Regions from separate parts of the Enterobacter sp. 4974935 genome, predicted to be linked through region 2. Evidence: predicted binding sites of a transcription regulator. Region 2 holds the regulator's gene; each other region holds the start of a gene.
The links. Region 2 encodes PurR, which represses purine synthesis genes. Its sites were predicted from a motif close to CANGCAAACGTTTGCNTG; they were not measured.
Positions count from the first base shown of each region.

Region 1: a site for PurR is predicted at 1,075-1,092, ahead of AC4OVS_RS17420 (nucleoside-specific channel-forming protein Tsx). Genes of this name have one in related genera too.
Region 3: a site for PurR is predicted at 807-824, ahead of cvpA (colicin V production protein). Genes of this name have one in related genera too.
Region 4: a site for PurR is predicted at 1,056-1,073, ahead of purT (formate-dependent phosphoribosylglycinamide formyltransferase). Genes of this name have one in related genera too.

Region 1 covers NZ_JBZWGT010000003.1:3,363,442-3,365,643, forward strand. The annotation lists gene nrdR (transcriptional regulator NrdR) at 1-270, opposite strand, end outside; gene AC4OVS_RS17415 (SadB/YajI family lipoprotein) at 423-962, shown strand; gene AC4OVS_RS17420 (nucleoside-specific channel-forming protein Tsx) at 1,231-2,115, shown strand.
Region 2 covers NZ_JBZWGT010000003.1:2,400,916-2,403,117, forward strand. The annotation lists gene AC4OVS_RS12660 (MFS transporter) at 1-129, opposite strand, end outside; gene cydH (cytochrome bd-I oxidase subunit CydH) at 290-379, opposite strand; gene purR (HTH-type transcriptional repressor PurR) at 677-1,702, shown strand; gene punR (DNA-binding transcriptional activator PunR) at 1,720-2,202, opposite strand, start outside.
Region 3 covers NZ_JBZWGT010000003.1:1,180,915-1,183,116, forward strand. The annotation lists gene dedD (cell division protein DedD) at 1-660, shown strand, start outside; gene cvpA (colicin V production protein) at 880-1,368, shown strand; gene purF (amidophosphoribosyltransferase) at 1,402-2,202, shown strand, end outside.
Region 4 covers NZ_JBZWGT010000003.1:1,622,235-1,624,436, forward strand. The annotation lists gene purT (formate-dependent phosphoribosylglycinamide formyltransferase) at 1-1,022, opposite strand, end outside; gene AC4OVS_RS08895 (tellurite resistance TerB family protein) at 1,195-1,845, shown strand; gene ptrB (oligopeptidase B) at 1,921-2,202, shown strand, end outside.

The DNA.
Region 1 (2,202 bases), 960 kb from region 2:
ATGATTTAACGCCATTTCGACGTCATCGGAGCTGACGGGCCGTTTTTCCAGCGCCTTGAGCATCCCGCTACGCAGTTTTTCTTCATTGAACGGTTCGCGCACATCGTTACTTTTTACCACGCGCGGCATTACCAGCTCTGCCACCTCGAAGGTGGTAAAACGCTCGTTGCACACCAGGCACTGCCGACGACGACGCACGGAAGACCCTTCGCCTACAAGACGTGAGTCGATGACTTTGGTATCCACAGCGGAGCAAAATGGGCAATGCATACGATGTCCCTGTTATCTGGTTAACTGATTTCTATTTTACCCTGAACTGGCCCGACAACAAAGGAAGAGCTTTTTGAGACAAAGGATCTATGCCTGACGCCACTATCCTGTCTACCATTGCAGCAATGTGTGATTTCAAGGAATTAAACGCAATGACAAGACGTTACCTGAAAATAGTGCTGGTTGGGAGCCTGTTCACGCTCAGCGCCTGCGCACAGCAAAGTGAAGTTCGCGAGATGAAACAAAGCGTGAATACGCTCAATGTGGCGATGGACAAACTTAATAAAGAAACCGTGAAGATCACCCAGCAGAACGCGCTGAATGCCAAATCCAGCAATGGCGTTTATTTATTGCCGGGCGCAAACACGCCCGCGCGTCTGAACAGCCAGATTGGCACGCTAAGGATGTCTCTGGTGAATGTTGCAGCGAATGCCGATGGTACGCGCGCAACATTACGCATTCAGGGTGAATCCAACGATCCGCTTCCCGCCTTCAGCGGCACCGTAGAGTGGGGCCAGATTCAGGGCACCACGGAGAGCTATCAGGAGGTGAATGTGAAGAATCAGCTCTTCACCGCCCCCGCCAGCACGCTGGCACCGAGCGATGTTGATATCCCGCTCCAGCTGAGCGGACTGACGCCAGAACAGTTGGGCTTTATCCGCATTCACGACATTCAACCTGCCGCGCAATAACCCGCCCTTTTAGCGGAGTGAAATGTCACTCCGCTAACATTTACATTTCGTATGGATTGGCAACATAAATGATTGCCGCTACAATCCCGGCCGTTTAAAGTACGCAAACGTGAACGCAATCGATTACGTATGTGAGAGATATGTGAAACAACACATATTTTTGTGAGCAAGGATTCCTATAATAGGCTCCGCAGAAACACGAAATATTTAGAAACGCAATTCGCGCATTTTTCACTCCCGGAAGGGAATTTCAATCAGTGGCATGATTATGAAAAAAACATTACTCGCAGCTGGCGCCGTGCTGGCACTGTCCTCCTCTTTCACTGTTAACGCAGCGGAAAACGACAAACCACAATATCTCTCCGACTGGTGGCACCAGAGCGTTAACGTGGTAGGCAGCTACCACACCCGTTTCGGGCCGCAGATCCGCAACGATACCTACCTGGAATACGAAGCGTTTGCCAAGAAAGACTGGTTTGATTTCTACGGCTACGTCGATCTGCCGGTATTCTTCGGCGGTAACTCCGATGCGAAAGGTATCTGGAACAATGGCTCCCCGCTGTTCATGGAAATCGAACCGCGTTTCTCTATCGACAAACTGACCGGCACCAGCCTGGCGTTTGGTCCGTTCAAAGAGTGGTACTTCGCGAACAACTACATCTATGACATGGGTCGCAACGATTCTCAGGAACAGAGCACCTGGTATATGGGTCTGGGTACTGACATCGAAACCGGCCTGCCAATGAGCCTGTCACTGAACGTGTATGCGAAATACCAGTGGCAGAACTATGGCGCATCAAATGAGAACGAGTGGGATGGCTACCGTTTCAAAGTGAAATACTTTGTGCCAATCACTCAGCTGTGGGGCGGTAACCTGAGCTATATCGGCTTCACCAACTTTGACTGGGGTTCAGACCTGGGCGACGATAACTTCTATGACAACAACGGGAAGCATGCTCGTACCAGTAACTCCATCGCCTCCAGCCACATTCTGGCGCTGAACTACGATCACTGGCACTACTCTGTTGTTGCGCGTTACTGGCACAACGGTGGCCAGTGGAACGACGACGCCAGCCTGAACTTCGGCAACGGCGACTTCAGCGTTCGCTCTACCGGTTGGGGTGGTTACCTGGTCGTGGGTTACAACTTCTAACCTGTGCGGACTTCGCCCGGTGGCGCTGCGCTTGCCGGGCCTACGATCCGAATGTAGGCCGGGTAAGGCGTAGCCGCCACCCGGCTT
Region 2 (2,202 bases):
ACCGGCCGCAGGGATAGAGACGTCCACACCCCGGGCGATAACAGGCAATAACCCCATCGGGGAGAATTCAGTGGTGCCAATCCCAAAGGCGCCAATCGCCAGGGCCAGCAGGGGAAAATTGATTTTCATGAAAAGACTCCGGATACCGTGCCGTTACCCGGCACAGACTAAGAAGGCAAAAGCATGACATCAATCACAAAAAATGAGAAGTTAACATTTTGGCAAAAGATTTTTGCCGGAGAGGTAACAATAGCGGCAAGGGAGGGAGAAGACTCTCCCTCCACCTAAATCAGTGCAGCGCAGCGGTTAAACCACCCGCAACAATCAGGGCAAGAACAACAATGGTGGTAAACAGCGAAAACTTCAGATCGGTACTCATCAATTTTTCTCCTTTTATTCACCCTACGAAAAGTGAGCTTGCTCATTTTTACACAGTTCAGGTCAAAAATCTTCCAGGATTTAAGCGGATATCCACTTTACCTCTTCCCCTTTTCATCAAGATAGGACAAAATTCCACGCTAAATTTATTAGCGTACCGGCCACTGACCCCCTCCTGACGTCCTGTGTCGTTTTCCCGGCGTGTCGCAACTCATGTTTGCGTGATAAGGGTGAGAGAAGGCAAACGTTTACCTTCAATTTTTTCAGGAGCTTAGGATATGGTCTGGAGTGACATTTAATGGCAACAATTAAAGACGTAGCAAAACGAGCAAACGTTTCCACTACAACCGTATCACATGTTATTAACAAAACGCGTTTCGTCGCTGAAGAGACGCGTAATGCCGTCTGGGCGGCAATCAAAGAGCTGCACTACTCGCCAAGTGCCGTCGCCCGCAGCCTGAAGGTTAATCACACCAAATCGATTGGCCTGCTGGCCACCAGCAGTGAAGCGGCCTACTTTGCTGAAATCATCGAAGCCGTTGAAAAAAACTGCTTTCAGAAAGGCTATACCCTGATTCTGGGCAACGCGTGGAACAACATTGAAAAACAGCGCGCTTACCTGTCAATGATGGCGCAAAAGCGCGTCGACGGCCTGCTGGTAATGTGTTCTGAATACCCCGAGTCGGTCCTTTCCATGCTGGAAGAGTATCGCCACATTCCGATGGTAGTGATGGACTGGGGCGAGGCGCGCGCAGACTTCACCGACTCTGTTATTGATAACGCTTTTGAAGGCGGCTACATGGCCGGGCGTTATCTGGTAGAACGCGGGCATCGTGAAATTGGCGTGATCCCGGGTCCGCTGGAGCGTAACACCGGTGCTGGCCGTCTGGCCGGTTTCATGAAAGCGATGGAAGAGGCGCTGATTACCGTGCCAGAAAACTGGATTGTCCAGGGCGATTTCGAGCCGGAGTCGGGCTATCGCGCCATGCAGCAGATCGTCTCCCAGCCGCATCGCCCTACCGCTGTATTCTGCGGCGGCGATATCATGGCAATGGGCGCGCTCTGCGCGGCGGATGAACTCGGCCTTCGCGTTCCGCAGGACATCTCGGTGATCGGCTATGATAACGTTCGCAACGCCCGTTTCTTTACCCCGGCGCTGACCACCATTCACCAGCCGAAAGATTCGCTGGGTGAAACGGCCTTCAATATGCTGATGGACAGGATCGTCAACAAGCGAGAACAGTCCCAGTCCATTGAGGTCCACCCGCGCCTGATTGAACGCCGTTCCGTTGCCGACGGTCCGTTCCGCGACTACCGACGTTAATCTCTTTACGGGGCCAGCTACGCTGGTCCCCGCAACCACTCCCGGTTCAGCGTTTCGCTGTCTCCCAGATAATCCAGCAGCCAGGCCATGGCGGGCGAGACGTCGTTTTGCTGCCACGTCAGACAGCATGCAGCATCCGGGAAAGGGTTTTCCAGCGTCAGAGCCACCCACTCTCCCGCGTCGATGCGCGGGCGCGCAAAATGCACCGGCACCATGCCAACGCACAGCCCCGCGCTCAGACAGGTGGCTGACGACTCCCAGTCCGGCGCAACCACGCGGCGCTGATTATCCAGCAGCCAGGTAATGCGCTTGGGCAGCGAGCGGGAGGTATCTTCCAGCACCAGCGAGGGCCAGTTGCGTAAGGTGTCATCACTCAGCGGCCCGTCCAGCGCCGCCAGCGGGTGATCGCGCGCGACCACGCAGGTCCAGCTCAGCATGCCCATGTCGCGAAACGCGTAGCGCCCGCCAACCGGGATCGCCTGGGTTGCACCAATCGCCAT
Region 3 (2,202 bases), 1.2 Mb from region 2:
ACAGGAACCATTGTGCTGGTCGCGCTCGGGGTGATTATTCTCCCGGGATTGCTCGACGGGCAGAAAAAGCATTACCAGGATGAATTTGCGGCCATTCCGCTGGTACCCAAACCGGGCGATCGCGACGAGCCCGATATGCTGCCAGCGGCAACGCAGGCGCTGCCAGCCCAGCCGCCTGAAGGCGCAGCGGAAGAGGTGCGCGCAGGTGATGCAGCCGCGCCGTCTCTTGACCCGTCGCGTCTGGCGACGAACAATAACATCGAGATTGATCCGGTGCCGGTAGAACAGCCTAAGCCTGTTGAGAAGCCGAAACCGGTGGAGAAGCCGCAGCCGAAACCGCAGCGGGATAAAGCGGCCGAGCAACTGGCAGCCGCTTCAGAAACGCCACCGCCGGCGAAACAGGACGCGGCCCCTACCGGCAAAGCCTATGTCGTTCAGCTCGGTGCATTGAAAAATGCAGATAAGGTCAATGAGATTGTGAGTAAACTGCGCGGCGCGGGATACCGTGTTTATACTTCACCCACCACGCCGGTACAGGGTAAAATTACCCGTATCCTCGTGGGGCCGGATGCGTCTAAAGATAAGCTCAAAGGTTCGCTTGGCGAGCTGAAGCAAATCTCCGGCCTGAGCGGTGTGGTGATGAACTACAGCGCAAACTGATAAGGCTCCCCTCACCCCGGCCCTCTCCCCAAAGGGGAGAGGGTTAGGGTGAGGGGGAGAAAGCAGACGTCCACAGAGACGTCAGGCGGAGGGGCGTTGAGCATTTTTTCAGCGCCTTTTTTATTTACGCGTGGGAAGGAAATCCCTACGCAAACGTTTTCTTTTTCTGTTAGAATTCGCCCCGAACTGGATGACAGGGCGTTTAATCGTGGGACACATATGGTCTGGATTGATTACGCCATCATTGCGGTGATTGGTTTTTCCTGTCTGGTTAGCCTGATCCGTGGCTTTGTTCGTGAAGCGTTATCGCTGGTAACCTGGGGTTGTGCTTTCTTTGTTGCCAGTCATTACTACACTTACCTGTCTGTCTGGTTCACGGGCTTTGAAGATGAACTGGTCCGAAACGGAATCGCCATCGCGGTGCTGTTTATCGCGACGCTGATTGTCGGCGCTATCGTCAATTACGTGATAGGTCAGCTGGTCGAGAAAACCGGTCTGTCAGGAACGGACAGGGTGCTCGGCATCTGTTTCGGCGCGTTGCGAGGCGTGCTGATTGTGGCCGCGATCCTGTTCTTCCTGGATACCTTTACCGGGTTCTCCAAAAGTGAAGACTGGCAAAAATCGCAGCTCATTCCGGAGTTCAGCTTCATCATCAGATGGTTCTTTGACTATCTGCAAAGCTCGTCGAGTTTCTTGCCCAGGGCATAAACCCTGAGATGTGGCTTAACGAGGAAAAGACGAATGTGCGGTATTGTCGGTATCGCCGGTTTCATGCCGGTAAACCAGTCGATTTATGACGCGTTAACGGTGCTTCAGCACCGTGGGCAGGATGCTGCGGGTATCATCACCATTGATGCAAACAACTGCTTCCGTTTACGCAAGGCGAATGGCCTGGTAAACGATGTGTTTGAAGCCCGCCATATGCAGCGTCTGCAAGGTAATATGGGGATCGGTCACGTTCGTTATCCTACTGCTGGCAGTTCCAGCGCCTCTGAGGCTCAGCCTTTTTACGTTAACTCCCCGTATGGCATCACGCTTGCCCACAATGGCAATCTGACCAATGCCCACGAGCTGCGTAAAAAGCTGTTCGAAGAGAAACGTCGCCACATTAACACCACCTCTGATTCTGAAATCCTGCTCAATATCTTTGCCAGCGAGCTGGATAACTTCCGCCATTATCCGCTGGAAGCAGACAACATTTTTGCCGCCGTTGCCGCGACTAATCGCCAGATCCGTGGCGCGTACGCTTGCGTGGCGATGATTATCGGTCACGGCATGGTGGCCTTCCGCGATCCAAATGGCATTCGCCCGCTGGTGCTCGGCAAACGTGACCTCGGCGATGGCCGTTCCGAGTACATGGTTGCCTCCGAAAGCGTGGCGCTGGACACGCTGGGCTTCGAATTCCTGCGTGATGTCGCGCCAGGCGAAGCGGTCTATATCACCGAGAAGGGCCAGCTGTTTACCCGCCAGTGCGCCGACAATCCGGTGAGCAACCCGTGCCTGTTCGAATACGTTTACTTCGCGCGTCCGGACTCGTTCATC
Region 4 (2,202 bases), 780 kb from region 2:
TCGACGTTGTCAAAGGTGACATTCTGGCTGGTCAGTTGCGGCAGGATCACCGCCGAGGCTGCAGGGCCGTACTGACGGATGCCGCCAACCGGCAGGCCGAGGAAAGCACGTACGTGCAGCGCGAACTCAGAGAGATCCTGCGAAATCAGCGTGACCATCCCGGTATCGTGCGGGCGAGGGGAGACTTCACTGAAGATCACCTCGTCGCCGCAAACAAATAACTCCACGCCGAACAGGCCGTAGCCGCCCAGCGCCAGCACCGTTTTGCGGGCGATCTCCTGCGCGCGTGCCAGCGCCAGCGCGCTCATTCGCTGCGGCTGCCAGGATTCGCGATAATCGCCGTCTTCCTGGCGATGACCAATCGGGTCGCAGAAATAAACACCGTCCACGGCGCTGACGGTGAGCAGGGTAATTTCAAAATCAAACTTCACCACGCCTTCTACGATGACGCGCCCGGCACCGGTACGGCCGCCCTGCTGGGCATAGTCCCAGGCCTTGTCCAGCGTGCTGCTGTCGCGGATAAAGCTCTGCCCTTTGCCAGAGGAGCTCATTACCGGCTTAATGATGCACGGGTAGCCAATCTCCTCTACGGCCTGGAGAAACGCAGCTTTATCCCCGGCAAAACGGTAGCTGGAGGTCGGGAGCTGTAATTCTTCTGCCGCCAGGCGACGAATGCCTTCCCGGTTCATGGTCAGTTTTGCCGCTGTGGCACAGGGCACCACGCGCTGGCCTTCCTGTTCAAGGGCAACCAACATCTCAGTGGCAATGGCCTCAATTTCAGGTACCACGAAATCCGGTTTTTCGTCGGCAATTAACGCCCGCAGGGCATTACCGTCAAGCATATCGATGACGTGCGAGCGATGCGCGACGTGCATGGCGGGCGCATTCGCATAACGGTCCACCGCAATCACTTCCACACCCAAACGCTGGCATTCAATGGCCACTTCTTTACCCAGTTCACCCGATCCCAACAGCATAACGCGCGTCGCGGCAGGACGCAGCGCAGTTCCTAAACGAGTCATAAAAATCCCCCTGAAAAAGATGCGGGCAGTATAAACGAAAACGTTTGCGTATGTCTTGTATAGGGATAACCCGAACAGGGGAGAAATTTGCGCTTCTTTAGCACTGACAGACATTTCCTGACACCCGCTCGCTTAGGCTGTGAAGGTTACGCACTGTTACGTGAGGAAAAATATGTCAGGCTGGATGAATCAACTGCAATCCCTGTTGGGACAAAAAGGCTCGTCGTCCGGCGAGCAGGGTCTGAGCAAGCTGCTAGTGCCGGGTGCGCTCGGCGGACTGGCCGGTTTGCTGGTTGCCAATAAATCATCGCGGAAACTGCTTACCAAATACGGTACCGGCGCGCTGCTGGCGGGCGGAGGGGCTATTGCAGGCTCCGTCTTATGGAACAAATACAAAGACAAGGTGCGCAACGCGCATCAGGATGAACCGCAGTACGGGAAGCAGGTTTCGCCGTTAGATTTACGTACCGAGCGTCTGATCCTCGCCCTGGTCTTTGCAGCCAAGAGCGACGGGCATATTGATGCCAGTGAACGTGCCGCAATTGAACAGCAGATGCGGGAAGCGGGCGTTGAGGAGCAGGGCAGGGCGCTGGTGGCGCAGGCCATCGAACAGCCGCTCGATCCGCAGCGTCTGGCGCAAAGCGTGAAAAACGAAGAAGAGGCACTGGAACTCTATTTTCTGAGCTGTGCCGCCATCGATATCGATCACTTTATGGAGCGCAGCTACCTGAACGCCCTGGGTGATGCGCTGAAGATCCCACAGGACGTTCGTGAGGGAATTGAGCAGGATATTCAGCAGCAGAAGCAGACCCTCGCGGGCTAGAAGGCCATGTTTCGCTTGCATCATACGCGTGTTTTGCCAACCTTATAGGATGTAAAACGAAAAAGTAAGAATGCCATGCCTCCAAAAGCCCGACGTACTCCTTATGCGATCACCACGCATGGCGATACGCGTATCGATAACTACTACTGGCTGCGGGACGATTCCCGTTCCCGGCCAGAGGTGCTCGACTATCTGCACGAGGAAAACGACTATGGCCGCCAGGTCATGGCCAGCCAGCAGGCGCTTCAGGATCAGCTCCTGAACGAAATGGTGCAGCGTATCCCCCAGCGTGATGTCTCTGCCCCGTGGTGCAAAAACGGTTATCGCTATCGCCATATTTATGAGCCGGGAAACGAA